2 regions of the Litorisediminivivens sp. KMU-197 genome follow, and region 2 is predicted to be linked to the other one. Evidence: riboswitches for the same ligand, from Rfam matches in the RefSeq annotation. Region 2 holds a riboswitch; the other holds the start of a gene.
What was found. A riboswitch is a leader RNA that binds a small molecule or an ion and turns the genes downstream of it on or off. The one in region 2 is predicted to bind glycine.

Region 1 (11,416 bases), on a different contig from region 2:
CATCCTGCGCATCGACGACACCGATCCGGAGCGGTCGAAAGAGGAATACGTCGACGCGATCAAGGAGGACCTGGAATGGCTGGGCCTGACATGGGACCGGGTTGAGCGTCAGTCGGAGCGGCTTGACCGCTACCACGAGGCAGCCGAAACCCTGCGCGACAAGGGCCGCTTCTACGAGGCCTTCGAAACCCCCACCGAGTTGGACCTGAAGCGCAAGAAACAGCTCAACATGGGCAAGCCGCCGGTCTATGACCGCTCGGCGCTGGCGCTGTCGGACGACGAGAAGGCCAAGCTGCGCAACGAGCGCGGCGCCGGTGTCTGGCGCTTCAAGCTGGACCATGAGCGGATCGAGTGGCTGGACGGCATCCTCGGCGACATCTCGATCGACGCGGCCAGCGTCTCCGACCCGGTGCTGATCCGGGCGGATGGGCAGATCCTCTACACTCTGGCCTCGGTGGTCGACGACACCGAGATGGGCGTGACCCACGTGGTGCGCGGCTCGGACCACGTCACCAACACCGCGACACAGATCCAGATCATCAAGGCGCTCGGCGGCACCCCACCGTCCTTCGCGCACCATTCGCTGCTGACCGGTCCGCAAGGCGAGGCCTTGTCGAAACGGCTGGGCACGCTCAGCCTGCGCGACCTGCGCGCCAACGGTGTCGAGCCGATGGCGGTTCTCAGCCTGATGGCGCGGCTGGGCTCGTCCGACCCGGTCGAGTTGCGCAGTGACCTATCGGAGCTGATCGAGGGCTTCGACCTCGAGAAGTTCGGCTCCGCCCCGACCAAGTTCGACGAACAGGATCTCTATCCGCTGACCGGGCGCTATCTGCAGACCCTCGATTACACGCAAGTGGCCGACGATATCCGCGCCCTGGGCGTGCCGGAGGACTTGGGCGAACGCTTCTGGACAGTGACGCGTGAAAACATCACCACGCGCGGCGACCTGGCCGGTTGGTGGCAGATGTTCCGCGACGGCGCCGAGCCGGTGATCGCCGAGGAAGACCGTGACTTCGTGAAAGAGGCGATGACGCTGTTGCCCGAGGGCCCCTATGACGGCGAGACATGGGGAAAGTGGACAACCGAAGTGAAAGCCGCCACCGGGCGCAAGGGACGGGGGCTCTTCATGCCGCTGCGCAAGGCCCTGACCGGGATGGAACGAGGGCCGGACATGTCCGACGTGATGCCCCTGCTGCAGGTTGTGAAAGCACGCGGCTAGGGCACTCTGCGCTGGCACTGGTCCACTACGCCACGGGCTCGGATGACCCCCGCACACCCGTGGGCCGGGCAGGAGTCATTCCTCGAAGATTTCCTCTCGCGCCCTCTTTGCGGCGCCGGCCATGTCGCTGTTGGGGTGGGTCTCGAGGCTTTCCAGCACCTCGCGCAACCGGCCCATCACCTGAGGGTCTTCCGCGCCGTCCCGCGCGATCGGCAGGACCGCGTGGCGCAGCAGCCCCTCGGCCTCGATCGGCGGCATCGAGATGCGCGGAAACTGCGGCGTGCGCTCGCGCTCATGGTTCGGGACACTCGGGACTTCTTCCCAGAGCAGCCGGTCGATGCGCCCCAGCACTTCGATGGCGGTGCCGGGGTCGTTGATACCGGGCGAAAGCGCCCGCTGGGCGCTCTCTGCCAGGATGGACAGGCCCAAGGTCGGGTCTTGGTCAAAGGTGCGCACATCGCCAATGTCGAAGCATCGGGCAATGCGGTCGATCAGCGCGTCGTCGGCCTTCGTGGCGGTGCCTAGGGTCTTGGTGCGCAGCACGTATTCACCCGGTACGCGGGCTATATGCACATGGATTCCCGCCTCCTTGGCCAGTTCGTCCAGGTTCGAGACGTCGATGAAACGGATGTAACCGGATTTCAGCGCCGGCACCCGGCGCGCGGTGTCGGGCACGATGTCCTCGGGCGTGGCCTCGCGCGCGCCGAGACAGGGCCTCTGCGCCCGGTCGCGCATGGATTCGCGCGCGCGCACCTCGATGATGTGCAAAGTATGGTCCATGCTGCCAAGTTGCGACAGGTGGTCGATCCAGCGCAGGATCGCCAGCACGATCATTGCGAAAACCACCATGGTGAGGGCGAAAACCACCACCGAAGCCTCTTCCGAATAGACTTGCGCGTGAAACAGGATCACCGCGCTCAGCGAATAGACGAAACCGCCCACGAAGGTCGCCAGCACGCTCTGCGTCACCGTATCCTCGAGCAGCAGGCGGTAGGCGCGCGGGGTCGCCATGGACGAAGCGGTGCGATAGGCGCTGACCATGACGTTGAGCGAAAAGGTCGTTACCGCCAGCATCCCCGAGGCGAGGATGGTCAGCACCGGCAGGATCGCCTCGCGGCCCAGATGCAGCTTGATGTTCGTCGGGATGATCGGCGTCAGCAGGGGCGCCATCGCCAGCGCCAGTAGCGAAAACGCCGAGAGAAGAGCCACGCGGACCCAAAGCTTGGTGAATATTCGCCGCAGGATCAGCAGCGCCTTCGAGATCATGCGAGGCTCACCAGAATGCGTGCGCCGGCATCGGTCAGCAGGTCGCCAAAGAAATCGCGTTCATGTCTCTCCATGATCTGGTGGCGCGGATAACGCGGCTCGGCCCGATCATCGAGGATCGGTGCGTCCCAGCCATCAGTGGTGGCGATGAAATCGCGCACACCGTCACGGCCATAGAGCCTGAGGTAGCCCTGCAACACGCATTCCAGATAGGACATCAGGATCGGGTGCGCCTCGGTCGGGGGGCTGTGCCGGTCCGGCGGGATCGCATAGATTGCAATGTCGCGGGCGTAATCGGCCCTGTGGTCGATCTGGTGCGCCGCCGCGATGCGGTCATAGGCACCCTCGCGCTCATCCAGCGCCGCCCAGTCGGCTCCCGGCACGGCAGCGATCACCCCGTCGATGGCGGTCAGGCTGTCGGGCACCGCTGTGAGAAATGACACCGGCCGCAATTCGGTGTGACGCCACGCGCGGCGCCACCCGCGGGCCTGCGCGAGGTGGATGTCGGTGAAGGCATGCGTCGCCGCATTCACCAAAGAGCCGTAGCCGAAGAAGAAAGGATCACTCATCGCCTCTAAATGTGACCTGTCAGTGACTTATGTCAAATCCTGCGTTTCGGCGTTGTGCCATGCTGAGCCTCATAAACAGCAAGAGAGTGTTATTGATGCGAGTTACCAAGCGTACCAACATTGCCGTCCGGGTCCTCATGTACAGCGCCGCCCATACCGGAAGGCTGGTGACAAAGTCCGAGATTGCACGGCGCTGCAATGCCTCTGAGAACCATTTGGGTCAGGTAATCAACCAGTTGGCACAGCTTGGCTTCCTGAAAACCCACCGGGGCCGCAACGGCGGGCTGGAACTGGCAAGGCCGGCTTCGGAACTGCATATCGGTTCGGTGTTTCGCGCGATGGAGACCGCGACGCCCGCCAACGAATGCGTCGCGGATTCCGACAACAGCTGCCCGCTGATCGAGGTTTGCCGGCTCCGCATCGCCCTGGCAGACGCCTGCGAGGCCTTCTATGCGCATCTCGACAAACTGACGCTCGACGCGCTGGTCTGCGATAACGCGCCGCTGATGGATATCCTCAATCCGATGACCTGCGCCCGGCACTGATTTTGCCGTTGCCCCGGGTGTAGACCTTCGCATACATTCCCCGCGACTCGGTGGGAGAACCGGCTGATGCCGGTGCCGAAGGAGCAACCGCCCCGGAAACTCTCAGGCGACAGGACCGCCGACGTCGACAGAATCTGGAGAGATCCCGGCCAATCCGGGGCGCCGAAGGGATAACGATCTCAGGCAGAAGGACAGATGGGGCATCACCGGGCTGACCTTCGGGTCGGGTCGCAGGGGATGCCGGGTTGATCCTTCACGGACGCTCCGGCCCGAAAACGGGAGAGTGTCGACGTGTCCGACGATCAAGAGCTGAAGCGCACGCCGCTGTATGACCTGCACGTGAAACTTGGCGCCAAGATGGTGCCCTTCGCGGGCTATGAGATGCCGGTGCAATACCCGCTGGGCGTTCTGAAAGAGCACCAGCACACCCGCGCCAAGGCCGGGCTGTTCGATGTCAGCCACATGGGGCAGGTGGTGCTGCGCGCCAATGACCCCGAAGCGGCGAAACGCGCTTTCGAAACGCTGGTGCCGGTCGATGTGCTGGGGCTGGGCGAGGGCCGGCAGCGCTATGGCTTTTTCACCAACGAACACGGCGGCATCGAGGACGACCTGATGTTTGCCAACCGGGGCGATCACCTGTTCGTCGTGGTCAACGCCGCCTGCAAGACAGCCGACATCGCCCGGATGCGCGACGCGCTGGAACCCGAGGTGACGGTCAAGGAAATCACCACCCGGGCGCTCCTGGCGCTGCAAGGGCCGGCCGCCGCGGCGGTGCTGGCCGAGCATCATCCCGCCGTGGCGGACATGAAGTTCATGGACGTGGAGACCGTGCCGCTGGCCGGGGCCGAATGCTGGGTCTCGCGGTCGGGCTATACCGGCGAGGACGGCTATGAGATCTCGGTGCCCGAGGCGGCGGCGGAGGAACTTGCCAAGGCGCTGCTGGCCCATGACGACGTGGAGCCTATCGGCCTCGGTGCCCGGGACAGCCTGCGGCTGGAGGCGGGGCTCTGCCTTTACGGTCACGACATAGACGATCAGACCACGCCGGTTGCGGCGGGACTGACGTGGGCCATGCAGAAGGTGCGCCGGCCGGGCGGGGACCGGGCCGGAGGCTATCCCGGTGCCGACGCCATCGCCAGCGATCTGGCCGAAGGCAGCGCACAGAAGCGGGTCGGGCTGCAACCGGAGGGCCGTGCCCCCATGCGCGAAGGCGTGGAGCTTTTTGCCGACGCGGACGGCGGCGAAGCGGTCGGCCACGTGACCTCGGGCGGTTTCGGCCCGACGGTGGGCGGACCGGTGGCGATGGGCTATGTCTCGACAGCGCTCGCGTCCGTCGGCACGGTGCTTTACGGCGAGGTGCGCGGCAAGCGGCTGCCGGTCAAGGTGGTGAAGCTGCCCTTCGTCGCACCCGGGTTCAAGAGATAGGTTCAACAGGAGACACCGATGAAATACACCGAAGAACATGAATGGCTCGACGCCGACGGCGACGTCGTCACCGTGGGCATTACCGCGCACGCTGCCGAACAACTGGGCGACGTGGTCTTTGTCGAACTGCCCGAGGTCGGCACCGAGGTCAGCAAGGACGACGAGATCGTGGTGATCGAAAGCGTCAAGGCCGCCAGCGACATCCTCGCGCCCATCGATGGCGAGATCGTCGAGGTCAACGAGGCCATCGTCGAGGATCCCGGCAAGGTCAACGACGATCCCGAGGGCGAGTCGTGGTTCTTCAAGATCAAGGCGTCGGACGCCAGCCAGATGGACGACTACATGGACGAAGCCGCCTACAAGGATTTTATCGGCTGATATTCCGTCCTGTCGGAGCCTGTTTTTCGTCGCAGGACCAAGGGCTTCCGGCAGGATTTTAATTTGCAAGATGAAGCAGGGGGCTTTGCATGGCTTTCACTCCGATCGACTATCTTCCGTATGATTTCGCCAATCGGCGGCACATCGGACCGTCCCCTGCCGAAATGGCGGAAATGCTGGAAAAGCTGGGTGCCGACAGCCTCGACGCCCTGATCGACGAAACGGTGCCCAAGGCGATCCGGCAGGACAAGCCGCTGGATTTCGGAAAGCCAAAGTCGGAACGCGAGCTGCTGCGCCACATGCGCGAGGTCGCGTCGAAGAACAAGGTGCTGACCTCACTGATTGGCCAAGGCTATCACGGCACTGTAACACCGCCCGCCATCCAGCGGAATATCCTTGAAAATCCGGCGTGGTACACGGCCTATACCCCGTACCAGCCGGAGATCTCGCAGGGCCGGCTCGAGGCGCTGCTGAACTTCCAAACCATGGTCAGCGACCTGACCGGGCTGGAGGTCGCCAATGCCTCGCTGCTCGATGAAGCCACCGCCTGCGCCGAGGCGATGACCATGGCGCAACGCCTGTCGAAGTCGAAGGCAAAGGCGTTCTTCATCGACCGTGACTGCCACCCGCAAAACATTGCGGTAATGCAGACGCGGGCCGAGCCTCTGGGCATAGAGATCATTGTGGACAAGCCGGAAAGGCTCAATCCATCAGCGGTTTTCGGGGCGATCTTCCAGTACCCGGGCACCTATGGCCACGTCCGCGACTTCTCCGACGAGATGTCGGCGCTGCATGAGGCCAAGGCCATAGGCATCGTCGCCGCCGATCCGCTGGCGCTCACCCTGTTGAAAGAGCCGGGCGCGATGGGCGCGGATATCGCTGTCGGATCGACGCAGCGCTTCGGCGTGCCGATGGGCTATGGCGGTCCGCACGCGGCTTACATGGCCTGCCGCGACGATTATAAGCGGGCGATGCCGGGCCGGATCGTCGGCGTGTCGGTGGACAGCCACGGCAACCGCGCCTACCGCCTGTCGCTGCAAACCCGTGAACAGCATATTCGGCGTGAAAAGGCCACCTCAAACGTCTGCACCGCGCAGGCGCTGCTGGCGGTAATGGCCGGGATGTACGCGGTGTTTCATGGGCCGGAAGGGCTCAAGGCGATTGCCCAGCGTATCCACCGTAAGACCGTGCGACTGGCCGAGGGGCTTGAGGAGGCCGGCTTCAAGGTCGATCCCAAGGCCTGTTTCGACACGATCACCGTCGACGTACGCAGCCTGCAATCGGCGGTGCTGAAATCGGCGCGGGACGAGGGCATCAACCTGCGCCGCGTCGGTGAATACCGCGTCGGCATCACGCTCGATGAATGCACCCGGCCGTCGACCATCCAGGCCGTCTGGCGCGCCTTCGGGATCACCAAGAAGGACGACGACTATACGCCGCATTATCGGATGCCCGAGGAAATGGTGCGCACGTCGGACTTCCTGACCCACCCGATTTTTCACATGAACCGGGCCGAGACCGAGATGATGCGCTACATGCGCCGTCTGGCCGACCGCGATCTTGCGCTCGACCGGGCGATGATCCCGCTGGGGTCCTGCACCATGAAGCTGAACTCGGCGGCCGAGATGATGCCGGTCAGCTGGCGTGAGTTCTCGGTGCTGCACCCGCTGGTGCCAGCGGATCAGGCGCTGGGCTACAAGCACCTGATCGACGACCTGAGCCAGAAGCTCTGCGCGATCACTGGCTACGACGATTTCTCGATGCAGCCCAATTCGGGCGCACAGGGCGAATACGCCGGCCTCCTGACGATCGCCGCCTATCACCGCGCCAATGGCGAGGGCCACCGCAACGTCTGCCTGATCCCGATGTCGGCGCATGGCACCAACCCGGCCAGCGCGCAGATGGTGGGCTGGAAGGTCGTGGCGGTGAAATCCGCGAAAAACGGCGACATCGACCTCGACGATTTCCGTGCCAAGGCCGAGAAGCATGCCGACAACCTCGCCGGCTGCATGATCACCTATCCCTCGACGCATGGCGTGTTCGAGGAAACCGTGCAGGATGTCTGCTCGATCACCCATGAGCACGGCGGACAGGTCTATATCGACGGCGCCAACCTCAACGCCATGGTGGGCCTTTCGCGCCCCGGCGATCTGGGCGGAGACGTCAGCCACCTGAACCTGCACAAGACCTTCTGCATTCCGCACGGCGGCGGCGGTCCCGGCATGGGGCCGATCGGCGTCAAGCAGCATCTCGTGCCGCACCTGCCGGGTCATCCCGCGACGGATGGCGAAGAAGGACCGGTCAGTGCCGCGCCCTATGGCTCACCCTCGATCCTGCCGATCTCCTGGGCCTATATCCTGATGATGGGCGGCGAGGGGCTGACCCAAGCGACCCGCGTGGCGATCCTAAACGCCAACTATATCGCCAAGCGGCTGGAGGGGGCCTATGACATCCTCTATCGCGGCCGCAACGGGCGGGTGGCGCATGAATGCATCATCGACACGCGGCCCTTCGCAGACAGCGCGGACATCTCGGTGGACGACATCGCCAAGCGGCTGGCCGATTGCGGCTTCCACGCGCCAACGATGTCATGGCCGGTGGCCGGCACGCTGATGGTCGAACCCACCGAGAGCGAAACCAAGGCCGAGCTCGACCGGTTCTGTGACGCGATGCTGGCCATCCGCGCGGAGATCCGCGAGATCGAAGAGGGCCGCATGGACCGGGCCAACAACCCGCTGAAGAACGCGCCGCACACGATGGAGGATCTGGTTCGCGAATGGGACCGGCCCTACAGCCGCGAGCAGGGGTGCTTCCCGCCGGGCGCGTTCCGCGTCGACAAGTACTGGCCGCCGGTGAACAGGGTGGATAACGTCTTCGGCGACCGGAACCTGGTGTGCACCTGCCCGCCGATGGAGGAGTACGCCGAAGCGGCGGAATGACGTCTCGGGGGGCTGGCCAGCGTGCTTCCCCCCAGCCTTCCCGGACCTGATCCGGGACCTCCGGTCAAACCATAAGGAGAGGCCCCGGATCATGTCCGGGGCCCTTGTTCGCAAACCTTCGGCGGTGCGCGCCGGTCAGGCGTCTTCGACCTCGGGTGCATCCTCGGGCTTTGGCCCCAGCAAGAAGCTCAGCTCGTCCGCCACGGTCTGCCACGTCTTCTCGCTGCCGGCGCACAGCAGATAGCCCTCGCGGTGCGCGACCGAATAGTCGCGCCCGTCGAGAAAGGCCACATGGCCGCCTGCCTTCTGGCACAGGATCACCCCGGCCGCATGGTCCCAGGATGTCATCTTGCACGACAGCACGAAATCGCAGTGCCCCTCGGCCAGCAACCGGTACTCATGCGCCGAGCAGCGCAGCGCGTCGGGCCGGCCGATGCGCGGATAAAGCGCCGCAATCTGCGGCTGCACCGCCTCTGGCATCAGCTTGAGGTGAATGTAGCCCACCATATCGGCCAGCGGTTTCGGCGCGGCGGTGGCCAAAGTGCGGCGGCGGCCTCGGGGGCCGGTCCACTGGGCAACGGTGTCTTCGTCCGCCGTCACCACATCGTCGTTCAGCGGGTCATAGATCAGCCCGAACACCGGCTTGCCGAAGCGTGTGGCGGCAACCATCGTCCCGAACAGCGACAGCCCGTGCGCGAAGTTCCAGGTGCCGTCCACCGGATCGATCAGGAACCCCAGCTCGGCCTCGTCCAGCGCATCGAGTATTTTCGGATCGCGCGACGCGGCTTCCTCGCCGACAATCACTGCCGAAGGAAAGGCCATTTGCAAGCCCCGGGTGATCATCGCCTCGGCGGCCTCGTCGGCGGCGGTGACGAGGTCCAGCTTGCTGGTCTTCTCGATGATGTCGGCCGGATCGAGGGCGCGGAAGCGGGGCAGGATCTCGGCCTTGGCGGCGCGCCGGACCAGGTTCAGCAGTGCGGTCTTCTGGGCACGCGTCAGCGGCGCGTGGACGGTCATGGGCAGGTTGTCGGCCATGGGGAGCTCCGATTCTGGCGGAAGTTGTAAGCGGTTTGCCAGCCGGGGGCCAAGGGTTCAAGGGAAGGTTTGCGAGCGCGCCGCGGTCCGCCGTGCAGCCCCGTCAGCCGAAAGGCGCGACGCGAACGGAAAGCGCCTGCCGACACGCATTACGTCAGCGCACCGGCGGCACGCCAGCTGCCTGTCGGCGCTACTCCCGCGCCCTCAGCACCCGCGCCGGACGCGCCGCCAGCGGACGCCATGCGAAGGCCAGCCCCGACAGCAGGGTCGCCAGCACCCCGCCCGACACGATCAGCAGCGCCGAGGCCCATTGCACCGCATAGTCGGTCTCCATCACGAAGGTCATGACCGCCCAGCCGCCGATGACGCCTGCGGCCAGCGCCACCAGCCCCGCCGCCGCGCCCAGCAGCACCGAACGCAGGGCAAAGCTTTGCAGGATTCGCGCCCGCGCCGCGCCCAGCGTCTTGAGCACCGCCGCCTCGTAGGTACGCGCCTGTTCGCCCGCCGCCGCCGCACCGATCAGCACGAGGAAACCGGTCAGCAGCGTTGTCGCCGCGCCCCACGCGGTGGCCGAAGCGATCCCGGCGAGGATCTCGGCCACCCGGTCAACCGCGTCCTTCACCCGGATCGCGGTGATATTGGGAAACTGCGTGGCCAGATCGCGCAGGATCGTGGCCTCGGCCTCTTCCTCGGCATAAACAGTGGCGATGAAACTGTGCGGTGCCGCTTGCAGCGCGGCGGCGTTCATCGTCATGACAAAGCCGATTCCGGCCGTCGAGAAATCAACCTCGCGGAACGAAGTGATGGCGGCTGTGATATCGCGCCCAAGGATGTTGACGGTGATCTCGTCGCCCAGGCTCAGCCCGATCTCATCGGCCTCTTCGGCGGCAAAGCTGATCTGCGGGTTGCCGGTATAGCCCGCGCCCCACCACTCGCCGGCGGTGATCGTGGTGTCTTCGGGCAGGGCGTCGGCATAGGTCACGCCCCGGTCGCCACGGATCACCCAGTGGTTGCCTGCGACCTCACGTGCCGGGACGCCGTTGATCTTGGTGATCACCCCGCGCAGCATCGGCGCGCTCTGGACCCGCGACACCGCCGCGTCCGCGTCCAGCCGCGCCCGGAAACCTGGCATCTGGTCCTTCTGGATATCGACGAAGAAGAACGACGGCGCCACGTCAGGCAGTTCTGTCTGGATCGCCGCGCGCATGTTGCCGTCGATCTGGCCCACCGCCGCCAGCACCGACAGCCCGAGCCCCAGCGACAACACGGTCGAGGCCGCGCCCTCGTGGTGGCCGGAAATGGCCGACAAGGCCCAACGCAGCGCCGGTCGGTGCCGCGCCGCCCGCTGCGAGCGGTGCGCGATGCGGCGGATCAGGAACGCGGCAAGCGCCAGCACGGCCAGCGCGCCGATGATGCCACCGGCGGTCCAGAGCGTCAGGGTGGACGCGCCGGAAAACAGCATGGCCGAGCCCAGCAGCCCGGCGAAAAGTAGCAGCGTCGCCCCAATGTAAGGCCAGTGTGGCACCAGTCTGGCGCTGTCCAGCGCGTCCCGGAACAGGGTGGCGGGGCGGATGTCTTCGGTCCGCGCCAGTGGCCAGAGGGTAAAAATCAGCGCTGTGAAGGTGCCGTAAAGCGCGGCCTCCGCCAGCGGTCCGGGATGCAGCGCAAAGATTGCCGGCACCGGCAATTGGGACTGCAACAGCGGCGCCAGTACCAGCGGCACCATCGCACCAAGCACCAGCCCCAGCGCAATGCCCAGAAGGCTCAGCGCCCCGATTTGCAGGAAATAGGTCAGGAAGATCACCTTCCGCGTCGCCCCCAGGGTGCGCAAGGTGGCGATAACCGAGGTTTTCGTCGCCAGGTAGGCCCGCACCGCCGCTGATACGCCCACGCCCCCCACCGCAAGGCCCGACAGGCCCACGAGGATCAGGAAGTTGCTCAGCCGGTCGACGAACAGCCGCACGCCGGGGGCGCCATTGCGGGCGTCGCGCCAGCGGCCCCCGGTGTCGGAAAACCGCGCCCGCGCCTCCCGCGACAGCG
Region 2 (11,416 bases):
CCTACAGCTGGTATCTCTATTCCGCCAACCGGGTGAAGAACCCACTGGTGCGCGGCCGGCTGATGAAGATCTGGCGCCAGATGCGCGAAACCATGACCCCGATCCAAGCCTGGACCAAGCTGCAGAGCGATCCGATCCTGCGCGCGTCCTATGTGGAGACCCGCGGCAAGGGTGGGTTCGTGCGGGCGACATGGGACGAAGCGACCGAGATCACCGCGGCGGCAAACGCCTACACCACCAAGACATACGGGCCCGACCGGATCTTCGGGTTCTCGCCGATCCCGGCCATGTCGATGATCTCCTACGCCGCCGGGTCGCGATACCTCAGCCTCATGGGCGGGGTCTGCATGTCCTTCTACGACTGGTATTGCGATCTGCCGCCAGCCTCGCCGATGACTTGGGGCGAACAGACCGACGTGCCGGAATCGGCCGACTGGTACAACGCCGGCTACCTTCTGCTTTGGGGCTCGAACGTGCCGCAGACGCGCACGCCGGACGCGCATTTCTATACCGAGGCGCGCTATCGCGGCACCAAGTCGGCGGTGATCTGCCCCGATTATTCCGAGGCCGCCAAATTCGGCGATGTCTGGCTGAACGTGAAGCAGGGCACCGACGCGGCGCTGGCGATGGCCTTCGGTCATGTCATCCTGCGCGAATTCCACCTCGACCGTCAGGCAGAGTATTTCGAAGAGTATTGCCGCAAGTATTCGGATTTCCCGATGCTGGTGAGGCTGGACGAGAAGGACGGCAAGGCGATCCCGGGCCGCTTTTTGCGCGCCTGCGACCTTGACGGAAAGCTGGGCGAACACAACAACCCCGAATGGAAGACCGTCGCGATTGACGAATTGACCGAGGATATCGTCGCGCCCTCCGGCTCCATCGGGTTCCGGTGGGGGGAAGAGGGGTCGTGGAACCTCGAAGAACGCGCCGGCGACGAAACGACCTGCCTCAAGATGTCGCTGATCCTCGACGAGGACCATGACGAGGTGATCGGCGTGGATTTCCCCTATTTCGGGGCCGACGCGACCGAGGCCTTCGCCACCGGCGACCGGCGACCGAACGTTCTGACCAGGAATGTTCCGGTCAGGCGTATCCAGACGGCAGACGGCGAGGTCGCTGTCGCCACCGTCTTTGACCTGTTCTGCGCCAATTACGGGCTGGACCGGGGCCTTGGCGGCGAATGGGTCACGTCGGATTATCACGAGGACATGCCCGGTACGCCGAAATGGGCGGAAAAGATCACCGGCGTGACGGCCGACAAGATCATCCATGTCGCCCGCGAATTCGCCCAGACAGCCGAGAAGACCAAGGGCAAGTCGATGATCATCATCGGCGCGGCGATGAACCACTGGTACCACATGGACATGAACTATCGCGGCGTCATCAACATGCTGGTGATGTGCGGTTGCGTGGGTCAGTCCGGCGGTGGCTGGGCGCACTATGTCGGTCAGGAAAAGCTGCGCCCGCAGACCGGCTGGCAGCCGCTGGCCTTCGCGCTGGACTGGGGGCGGCCGCCGCGGCACATGAACTCGACCTCGGCCTGGTATGCCCACACCGACCAGTGGCGCTACGAGACGCTGACAGCGGGCGAGATCCTCTCGCCCACAGCGCCCGAGGGCGATTGGGACGTCAGCCTGATCGACTATAACATCCGGGCCGAACGCATGGGCTGGCTGCCCTCTGCGCCGCAGTTGAAAACCAACCCGCTGGAGGTGGCGAAGGCGGCCAAGGCGGCGGGCAAGGAGATCCCGGCCTACGTCGCCGCGCAACTGACATCCGGCGCGTTGCAGATGTCCTGCGAGGATCCGGATGCGCCGGAGAACTGGCCACGCAACCTGTTTGTCTGGCGGTCCAACCTGTTGGGCTCATCGGGCAAGGGGCATGAATACTTCCTCAAGCACCTGCTGGGCACCGATAACGGCGTCATGGGAAAGGACCTTGGCGAAGACGGCCGCCAATTGCCGAAAGAGGCCAAGTGGCACAAGGACGCCCCGCGCGGCAAGCTCGACCTTCTGGTGACGATCGACTTCCGGATGAGCACGACGGCGGTCTATTCCGACATCGTGCTACCGACGGCCTCGTGGTACGAAAAGAACGATCTCAATACCTCGGACATGCACCCGTTTATTCACCCGCTCCAGGCCGCGGTGGACCCTGCCTACGACAGCAAGTCGGACTGGGAGATCTTCAAGAGCATCGCCTACAAGGTGCAGGAGGTCGCGCCGGAAATCCTCGGCAAGGAAACCGACATCGTCGCGCTGCCCATCCTGCACGACACGCCCGGCGAACTGGCGCAGGATCAGGTGCGGGACTGGAAGAAGGGCGAATGCGACCTGATCCCGGGCAAGACCGCGCCGAACTTCATCGCGGTCGAGCGGGATTACACCGCCATCGGCGACCGCTTCTGCGCGCTGGGCCCGCTGATGGACAAGCTGGGGAACGGCGGCAAGGGCATCGCCTGGAAGACCGGACAGGAGGTCCAGCACCTGCGCGACCTGAACGGCACCTGGGAGGAGGGGGCTGCCAAGGGTTGTGCGAAGATCGTCACTGACATTGATGCGACCGAGGTGGTGCTGATGCTGGCGCCGGAAACCAACGGCGAGGTGGCCGTCAAGGCGTGGGAGGCGCTTTCCAAGGCAACCGGCCGCAATCACGCGCACCTCGCTCTGCCCAAGGAGGACGAAAAGATCCGGTTCCGCGATATCGCCGCGCAACCGCGTAAGATCATCTCTTCCCCTACGTGGTCAGGGCTGGAGTCGGAAAAGGTCTGCTACACCGCCGGCTATACCAACGTTCACGAACTGATCCCGTGGCGCACGCTCACCGGGCGGCAGCAGCTCTACCAGGATCACCTGTGGATGCGCGCCTTCGGAGAGGGCTTCGTATCGTACCGGCCGCCGGTGGACCTCAAGACCATCACCAAGGACGTGCAGGACGCCGGCGACAGCCTTGTTCTGAATTTCATCACGCCGCACCAGAAATGGGGCATCCACTCGACCTATTCCGACAACCTTCTGATGCTGACGCTCAATCGCGGCGGTCCGGTGATCTGGATCTCCGAGAATGACGCCAAAAAGGCCGGCATCGTCGATAACGACTGGGTCGAGCTTTACAATGTGAACGGCGCTCTGACCGCCCGCGCGGTGGTGTCCCAGCGGATGAAGGACGGGACGACCTTCATGTACCACGCCCAGGAAAAGATCGTGAACACGCCGGGATCGGAAAAGACCGGCTTGCGCGGCGGCATCCACAACTCCGTCACCCGCGCGGTGCCCAAGCCAACCCACATGATCGGTGGCTACGCCCAGCAATCCTACGGCTTCAACTACTACGGCACGGTGGGGGCGAACCGCGATGAATTCGTCGTGGTCAGAAAAATGAAAAAGGTCGACTGGCTCGACCAGGAAGCCACCCCTGAAACGGAGGCAGCGGAATGAGAATTCGTGCGCAAATCGGCATGGTGCTGAACCTCGACAAATGCATCGGGTGTCACACCTGTTCCGTCACCTGCAAGAACGTCTGGACCAGCCGCGACGGTGTCGAATACGCCTGGTTCAACAACGTCGAAACCAAGCCCGGCACCGGCTATCCCACCGACTGGGAGAACCAGGAGCGCTGGAATGGTGGCTGGGAACGGACCCGGTCGGGCAAGTTGCAGCCCAAGCAAGGATCGAAATGGCGGATCCTCGCGAACATGTTCGCCAATCCCGACCTGCCGGAAATCGACGACTATTACGAGCCGTTCGATTTCGACTACGACCACCTGAAAAGCGCCCCCGAGATGAAGGCCTTTCCGACCGCGCGCCCCCGATCGAAGATCACCGGCGAGCGGATCGAAAAGATCGAGAAAGGCCCGAACTGGGAGGAAATCCTGGGCGGCGAATTCGCCAAGCGAAGCGAGGATTACAACTTCGAGGGCATTCAGAAGCAGATCTACGGGGAATACGAGAACACCTTCATGATGTATCTCCCCCGGCTCTGCGAACACTGCCTGAACCCGGCCTGCGCCGCGTCCTGCCCCTCGGGTGCGATCTACAAGCGCGAAGAGGACGGCATCGTCCTGATCGATCAGGAAAAATGCCGCGGCTGGCGGATGTGCGTCTCCGCGTGTCCCTACAAGAAGGTCTATTACAACTGGTCGACCGGAAAGTCCGAGAAATGCACCTTCTGCTATCCGCGGATCGAAAGCGGCAATCCGACGGTCTGCTCGGAAACCTGCGTCGGGCGCATCCGCTATCTCGGGGTGATGCTCTATGACGCCGACAAGATCGAAGAGGCGGCCAACGCGGCCGAGACGACCGACCTCTACGATGCCCAGCTCGGCGTCTTCCTTGACCCGAACGACCCGGTGATCATCGAAACCGCTCGCGCCGATGGCATCCCCGAGGACTGGATCAAGGCCGCCCAGGAAAGCCCGATCTGGAAGATGGCGATGGAGTGGAAGGTCGCCTTCCCGCTCCATCCTGAGTACCGGACCCTGCCTATGGTGTGGTATATCCCGCCGCTTTCGCCGATCCAGAACGCCGCCGAGGCGGGCGCAATCGGCATGGATGGCGCCATGCCGGACGTGCGCAACCTGCGGATCCCGCTGCGCTACCTCGCAAACATGCTGACCGCCGGCGACGAGGCCCCGGTGGCGCAGGCGCTGGAACGGATGCTGGCGATGCGCGCCTACATGCGCGCCAAGACCATCGACGGCGTTCGCGACGAGGCGATTGCCGCACGCGCCGGCTTGTCGGGCCGGGTGATCGAGGAGATGTACAAGATCATGGCGCTGGCCGACTTCGAAGACCGCTTCGTCATTCCGACGACGCACCGCGAACAGGTCGAAGAGGCTTACGACCTGCGCGGCGGCTGCGGCTTCACCGACGGCAACGGCTGTTCCACCGGCGTCTCGAAGGGGTCGCTGTTTGGCGGCTCGAAGAAACCCCTGAAAATGCCTACGGAGGTGCAGTGACATGGACCGCACGCTGAAAGCCTTGTCCCTGATCCTCAGTTACCCGACGCGTGAATTGCAGGACGCGGTGCCGGAGATCGGCGGCCTTCTGGCCTCCGACACCCGGCTGACCGCCGCCGCGCGTCGGGCGTTGCGCCCGCTCTTGAGGGAGGTGGGCGGGCGCGACATCTATGACCTCGAAGAACAATACGTCATGCTCTTCGACCGGTCGCGCACCCTGTCGCTGAACTTGTTCGAGCATGTCCACGGCGAAAGCCGAGACCGGGGCGGGGCGATGGTGTCGCTGGTGGAAACCTACCGCGCCGGCGGGTTTGATCCGGTCTCCTCGGAGTTGCCCGATCACCTGCCGGTGCTGCTGGAATTCCTGGCAACGCGCCCGTTCCCGGAAGCGCAGGAAATGCTGGCCGACGCGGCGCATATCCTCGCGGCGCTGCACGCCCGGCTGACCCGGCGCGATAGTCCCTATGCGGCGGTCTTCGCCACCCTTCTGCACCTGTCCGGCGCCACAGCCGACCGCGCCGCGGTGGACGAACTGCTGGACCAGCCCGAGGCCGATCCCAACGACCTTGAGGCGCTGGACGAGGTTTGGGAGGAAAGCGAAGTGCGCTTCGGCCCCGATCCGAACGCTGGCTGCCCGGTGTCGCGCGACCTGCTCGCGCGCATGGATGAACCGCTGCGCCGGTCCCCCGGCGTGGCCGCAGAGTGACGGAGGCTCTCATGAACAACTTCTTCTTCGGTATCTTTCCCTACATCGCCCTCGGCGTCTGCATCATGGGGTCTATCGCCCGGTACGAGCGTGACCCCTTCACCTGGAAATCCTCGTCTTCGCAGCTTCTGCGGCGCAGGCAACTGGTGGTGGGGTCCATCCTGTTCCATATCGGGCTGATCGTCATCACCCTTGGTCATGTCGTGGGGCTGCTGACCCCGATCGCGGTCTTTGACGCCTTGGGTATCAGCCATGGCGCGAAGCAGCTTCTGGCGGTCGTCGCGGGCGGAATCGCCGGTGTCATGGCGTTGGTGGGCGGGGGGATGCTGTTCCATCGCCGCTGGACCGATCCGCGGATCCGCAAGACCTCCAGCTTCGCGGACATCGCCATCCTCGCCATGCTGCTGGCGCAGCTCGTACTGGGACTGGGCACCGTCTTCGTCTCGCTCGGGCATCTGGACGGGCATGAGATGGTCAAGTTCATGTCTTGGGCACAGGGGATCTTCACCTTCGACGGGGCAGCGGCCAGCCACATCGAAGACGTTGCGTTGGTGTTCAAGCTGCATCTCGTGCTCGGCATGACGATCATCCTGGTGTTCCCGTTCACCCGGCTTGTGCATCTGGTGTCCGGTTTCGCCGCACCGTTCCGCTACCTGCTGGGCCGTCGCGGCTACCAGATCGTGCGCTCGCGCCGTGCGGTGCCGCTCCCGGACAGGGCCGCGGCGCCCGGCGCGGCGCAAAGATCCAAGTCCACCGGTCCCGTGTCCGACGCGGCCGCGAGTCCGGCGGAGTGAGCGCGATGAGGTCAGCCCTGTTTCCCGATCTGGTCGTCAACGGCGAAACCGTGCCGCATGCGGTTGTCGCGGCCGAGGCGCAGAACCACGCGGCGCCAAAGGGCAAACCCGGCATCGCTTGGCGGAAGGCCGCAAATGCCGTGGCGGTGCGCACCCTGCTTCTGCAGGAGGCTCACCGTCGCGGGGTGCAATCGCAGCCCGACGCCGTCGGGCAGGGCAGGTTCGAGACTGAGGATGAGGCGCTCATTCGTGGCCTGCTTGAATCCGCAATCGACGTAACGCCATCGACAGAGGATGCACTGCGGGCGGAATGGGCGCGTGATCCGCAGCGCTTCCGGTCGCCGCCGCTGTGGGAAGTCTCGCACATTCTCTGTGCCTGCGATCCGCGCGACGAAGAGGGCAGCCGCACGGCGCACGCGCGCGCCGTGGCGCTTGTTGCCCGGGCGCTGGAAAATTCACGAGGTTTCGGCGTGCTGGCCCGAGAGACCAGCGATTGCGGCTCGAAAGCATCGGCAGGCGCTTTGGGGCAGTTGGGTCCCGGCGACACCGTGCCGGAGTTCGAGGCAGTCCTGCGCCGGCTTTCGGAGGGGGAAATCACGGCAGAACCGGTGCTGACACGCCATGGCTGGCACGTCGTCCGGATGGACGCGGTCGCGGAAGGCGCGGTGCTGCCATTCGAAGCCGTGCACCAGAAGATCCGTGACGCGATGGAAAAGACGGCCTGGGCCCGTGCGGCCCGCGCCTTTATCGACCAACTGGTCGCTGCCGCCGAAATCTCCGGTGCCGACCTCAGGTGATCCAGCCTGGCGCGGGCGCACCGGCGGGAGGTGCGCCCTGGTCGGGCTGTTTCGTCGGGCCGATCAGACCCGGGCGGCAACGGCCGAAGCGACGGCCTCGGATGTGGCGCAGGCCAGCGTCCAGCCAAGGTGGCCGTGGCCGGTATTGTAGAAAACGCCGTCGCGCCGTCCGGGGCCGACACGCGGCATCATCGACGGCATCATTGGGCGCAGCCCGGCCCAAGGGGTCGACTGGCGGGTGCAGACCTCTGGGAAGTAACGGTTTACCCAGCCCACCAGCGGCGCAATGCGCACGTCACGGATGTCGCGGTTCTCGCCTGCGAACTCCGCGGTGCCGGCAACGCGGAACCGGTTCGGCCCCAACCGGCTGGTGACGATCTTGGCCTCGTCGTCGAGCAGGCTGACCTGCGGTGCGCTGGCCCGCGACGCCGCATCGTCGAGGTTGACGGTGATCGAATACCCCTTGACCGGGTAGACGTTCAGCCGGTCGCCAAAGCCTTTGGCCAGCGCCCGGCTGCGTACCCCGGCGCAGACCACGATGGCGGCATGTTCGGCGCTGTGGCGTTGCTTGCGGCCCGGCTCGGGGGTGGTTTCGTAGCTGACCGTGACGCTCCGTCCGGTGGTGGCGCTGCCGGTGACGCTGGTCTGCATCTCGAAACACACGCCCATCCGTGCGCAGGCGGCGGCCAGCCCGGTGGTGAACAGGTGGATGTCGCCCGAGCTGTCACCGGGCGTGTAAAACCCGCCTGCGAAGTTCCCGGTCAGCGCCGGTTCAATGCGGCGGATGCCGTCGGCGTCGATCTCCTGCCGGTCCACGCCGCCTTCGGCCAACAGCTCCGAGACCCGGCGGGCGTGATCGAGCTGTGCCTCGGTGGTGTAAAAATGCAGGATGCCGCGGTCCTCCCGGTCAAAGGAAATGCCCTCGCGCTCGCCTATGGCCCGCATCCGGGCGCGGGCGGCGACCGCCAGCCGCGCGGTGGCGGTGGTGTGCCGGCGGTAGTTGGGGATCTGGCCCACGAATTCGGCCAGCCACGAATACTTGTGCCAGCTCGGTGCGAGGCTCAGCGACAGCGGCGCATCCTTTCGCAGCATCCATCCGATGCCTTTGCGGATCGTCGACAGGTGGTTCCAGACCTCGGCGTTCGAGGCCGAAAGCTGCCCGCCGTTGGCAAAGCTGGTCTCCATGGCGGGATAGCGATTGCGATCGTAGACGGTGACGGCATAGCCGCGCGTGGCAAGCTCATAGGCGGTGGTGACGCCGGTGACACCGGCGCCGATGACGGCAATGGATTTCGAAGCCATGTTTGGCACTCCAGACAAAGGTGTGACACGCCGGGTCTCCGACGCATCCCCCTCTGTCCTTTTGCCTGAGAGCATCAGCGCCGGTCCGGGTCAGGGACATGGCGCCTTTCTCCTTCGGCGGGTGCATGCGGCACCACTCTCCAGAGTTCATGGTTCGGCAGTATCTGGGCCTGAGAGTTTCCGGGGCGTTGCTCCGTCGGCGCGGGGTCGCCCCCGTCTCTCCTGTCCGAACCATCTTGGACCGGGGCCTAAGCGGGGCCCCGATTCGTGTCAAGCGAAGTCGGCGGTCATCTGTCGGCGCGGGCCGCGAAGACGAAGCCGAGGAAGTTCAGCAACACCTGCGCGGCAAGGATCGCGGTGCCGCCGGTGGGGTCGTAGTCGGGCGCGACTTCTACCAGGTCGATGCCCGCCACCTCGTGCCGTCTGGCCAGCGCCTGAAGCATCTCCAGCACCTCGTAGTAGAGAAAGCCGCCATGGCTCGGTGTGCCGGTGCCAGGCGCGATGGAGGGGCAGAAACCGTCGATATCGAGCGTGACATAGACCTTCGCGCCTGCGGGAATGCGGGCGATCACAGCCTCCGGCCCCAGCTTGCGCATCTGCCGGACCGACAGGATGTCGGAGCCCATCCGACGGGCATCTTCATAGCCTTCCCTGGCGGTGGACGAGACGTTGCGAATGCCGACCTGTGTCAGGCCGGTGACATAGGCCTTTTCGGCGGCACGACGCAGCGGGTTGCCGTGGCCGAAGCGCACGCCGTGACGCTCGTCGACGAAATCGAGATGCGCGTCGATGTGCAGGATGTGGATCTCGCCCCGGCCCTGAAACGCGTCGATGCAGGGGATGTTGACGGAATGGTCGCCGCCGATCACCACCGGCAAGGCCCCAGCATCGAGGATCGCGCTCACCCCAGCCTTGATGTTGGCATGGCTCTTCACCGTATCGGTATGGACGATATCGGCGTCTCCGATATCGACGATGCGCACCGCGTCCGGAAGGTAGGTACAATCGTCTTCGTGGTCATAGGCCCCCGCATGACCGAAGGAAAACAGTGTCGAGGCCTCGCGGACCGCCCTCGGACCAAAGCGCGCGCCGGGACGAAACTGCGTGCCTGCGTCAAAGGGCGCGCCTAGCACGGCGACATCGGCATCGATACGGCTCCAGTCCTGAACGTAGGGGCGTTTTCCGAAGGTCGGAATACCGACGAAAGGCAGGTTCAGGCGCCCGGCGTCATAGCCGTGGCGGGGAGTGTCGGGGGCATCTGTCATGACGGTCTCCTCAAGGGGCTGTCTTGCGCGGTCGCGCAGCCCCGGGACGCTTCAGGGATGGCGGACAACAAGGGCGGTCACCGGGCTCTCAAGTCTCTTTCCGGGCCATTGAGGCAAGCGGCCGCCGCAAGGTATACCTATATCTGATCTGCGGCCCAGCCGCGATACCCCAGCGCCTCTGAGACCTCTTGTGCCGCAGCTTTCAGCGTACTCTCGATCAACGCTGCCTGTTCGGTACCTTCAGTGAATATGCTGGCGTGGCCGGTGACATTGATCGCCGCCACAGCCTCTCCCCGGTGGTCGTAAATCGGAGCGGCGGCCGAGCCGATCTCTGGCTCGAAGTTGGCCATGCTCCAGGACACGCCGCGTGCGCGGTCCGCAGCCAGTTGGTCCATCAGCGCCTCGAGCGAGGTACGGGTCTTGGCGGTGAAAGCCTCCAAAGGGTAATCGTCATAGAGCGCAAGGATCTCCTGCCGGCTCAGCTCCGCCAGCAGGATGCGGCCAATGGTGGTGGCATGGGCGGGCAGGCGGGTGCCTTCGCGCACGGTGCTCGCCAGGTACGACACCGGGGTTTCGCGCGCCAGGTAGACAATCTCATGGCCTTCACGCACCCCCAGATGCGCCGAAAGCTTCAGCGTCTCGACCAATCGAACAAGCACCGGTCGCGCAGAAGGCACGATGCCGCGGTCGTTCAGTGCTTCTGACGCAAGCGAGATCAGCCCGGTGCCCAGCCGAAAGCCCCCGTCATCAGGCAGCGCTTCGATCATGCGCTCTGCCTCCAGCGTGGCGAGAATGCGGGTCAGAGTCGTTCGGTTGACACCTGTAGCCTTGGCAGCGGCGCTGATTTTGCGACACCGATTGCCTGCCGCTATATAACGCAGGACCGCCAATGCTCGAACAACGGGTTGGACCGAATACTCAGGGCGCTTCGCCGCTTGCGTGCTGCCCGTGTTCATAATTCGCCCATTTTGTTCAATTGTGAACTCATAACCAATTTATCCGTGTATGGCTACTCTCGGCTTGCCGCCAACTAAGGACGGCGAATGCTTCCCGGTCTCTGGGTTTGGACCCTGACTTTCTTGGGTTAGACACCGTGCGAAGGGTGGCGGCGCGTGCAGCGAACCCGGTCGGAGGAAGCGCCGGTGTTCTGGCCGCGCAGATGTGCTACACGGTAGCGATCCTGAATCGAAAACCCCGGAAAACCGGGGAAAACCCCCGGAAATCCACGCCGAGCGTGCTACATGATGCTCGTTCGGAGTTTAGGTTAAGATATTGAAAAGTATGGTTGAAAAGGCAGTCCGCCTCTCCGTCGCGCCCATGATGGACTGGACGAACTAAGTTGAAACTTCGTTACCTTTAAGATGTTTACCCAGGTGCTACGTCACTAGGGGGACCATTGGGGGACCGGGTAGGGAGTGACGCGACGTCGCCGAGCTCTTTCGTCGCTCAGTGGCGATGATCGATACCGGCTGAAGCAACTGTGCATCGCGCCGAAACCGCCAGAGCATAGGGAGCGAGGCTGGCTTCACGGAACAGGGCCAAGAAGTTCGGCAATACGGCTCTCGGGAAGTTCTCGTTCATCGAAAAGTGCCGTC

Region 1: another riboswitch for glycine. It lies ahead of gcvT (glycine cleavage system aminomethyltransferase GcvT); the one in region 2 lies ahead of AC04PT_RS19470 (D-amino acid dehydrogenase).

Annotation. Positions count from the first base shown of each region.
Region 1 is NZ_JBXEQG010000004.1:292,137-303,552, reverse strand. It holds gene gltX (glutamate--tRNA ligase) at 1-1,219, shown strand, start outside; gene AC04PT_RS11545 (DUF2254 domain-containing protein) at 1,295-2,485, opposite strand; gene AC04PT_RS11540 (gamma-glutamylcyclotransferase family protein) at 2,482-3,054, opposite strand; gene AC04PT_RS11535 (RrF2 family transcriptional regulator) at 3,150-3,599, shown strand; glycine riboswitch at 3,641-3,727, shown strand; gene gcvT (glycine cleavage system aminomethyltransferase GcvT) at 3,891-5,024, shown strand; gene gcvH (glycine cleavage system protein GcvH) at 5,043-5,402, shown strand; gene gcvP (aminomethyl-transferring glycine dehydrogenase) at 5,492-8,341, shown strand; gene AC04PT_RS11515 (inositol monophosphatase family protein) at 8,477-9,376, opposite strand; gene AC04PT_RS11510 (ABC transporter permease) at 9,567-11,416, opposite strand, start outside.
Region 2 is NZ_JBXEQG010000017.1:7,325-18,740, reverse strand. It holds gene AC04PT_RS19495 (nitrate reductase subunit alpha) at 1-3,437, shown strand, start outside; gene narH (nitrate reductase subunit beta) at 3,434-4,957, shown strand; gene narJ (nitrate reductase molybdenum cofactor assembly chaperone) at 4,959-5,663, shown strand; gene narI (respiratory nitrate reductase subunit gamma) at 5,675-6,457, shown strand; gene AC04PT_RS19475 (peptidylprolyl isomerase) at 6,463-7,254, shown strand; gene AC04PT_RS19470 (D-amino acid dehydrogenase) at 7,318-8,556, opposite strand; glycine riboswitch at 8,600-8,710, opposite strand; gene speB (agmatinase) at 8,844-9,821, opposite strand; gene AC04PT_RS19460 (IclR family transcriptional regulator) at 9,959-10,588, opposite strand; partial or broken gene AC04PT_RS19455 (helix-turn-helix domain-containing protein) at 10,589-10,777, opposite strand; gene AC04PT_RS19450 (M41 family metallopeptidase) at 11,347-11,416, opposite strand, start outside.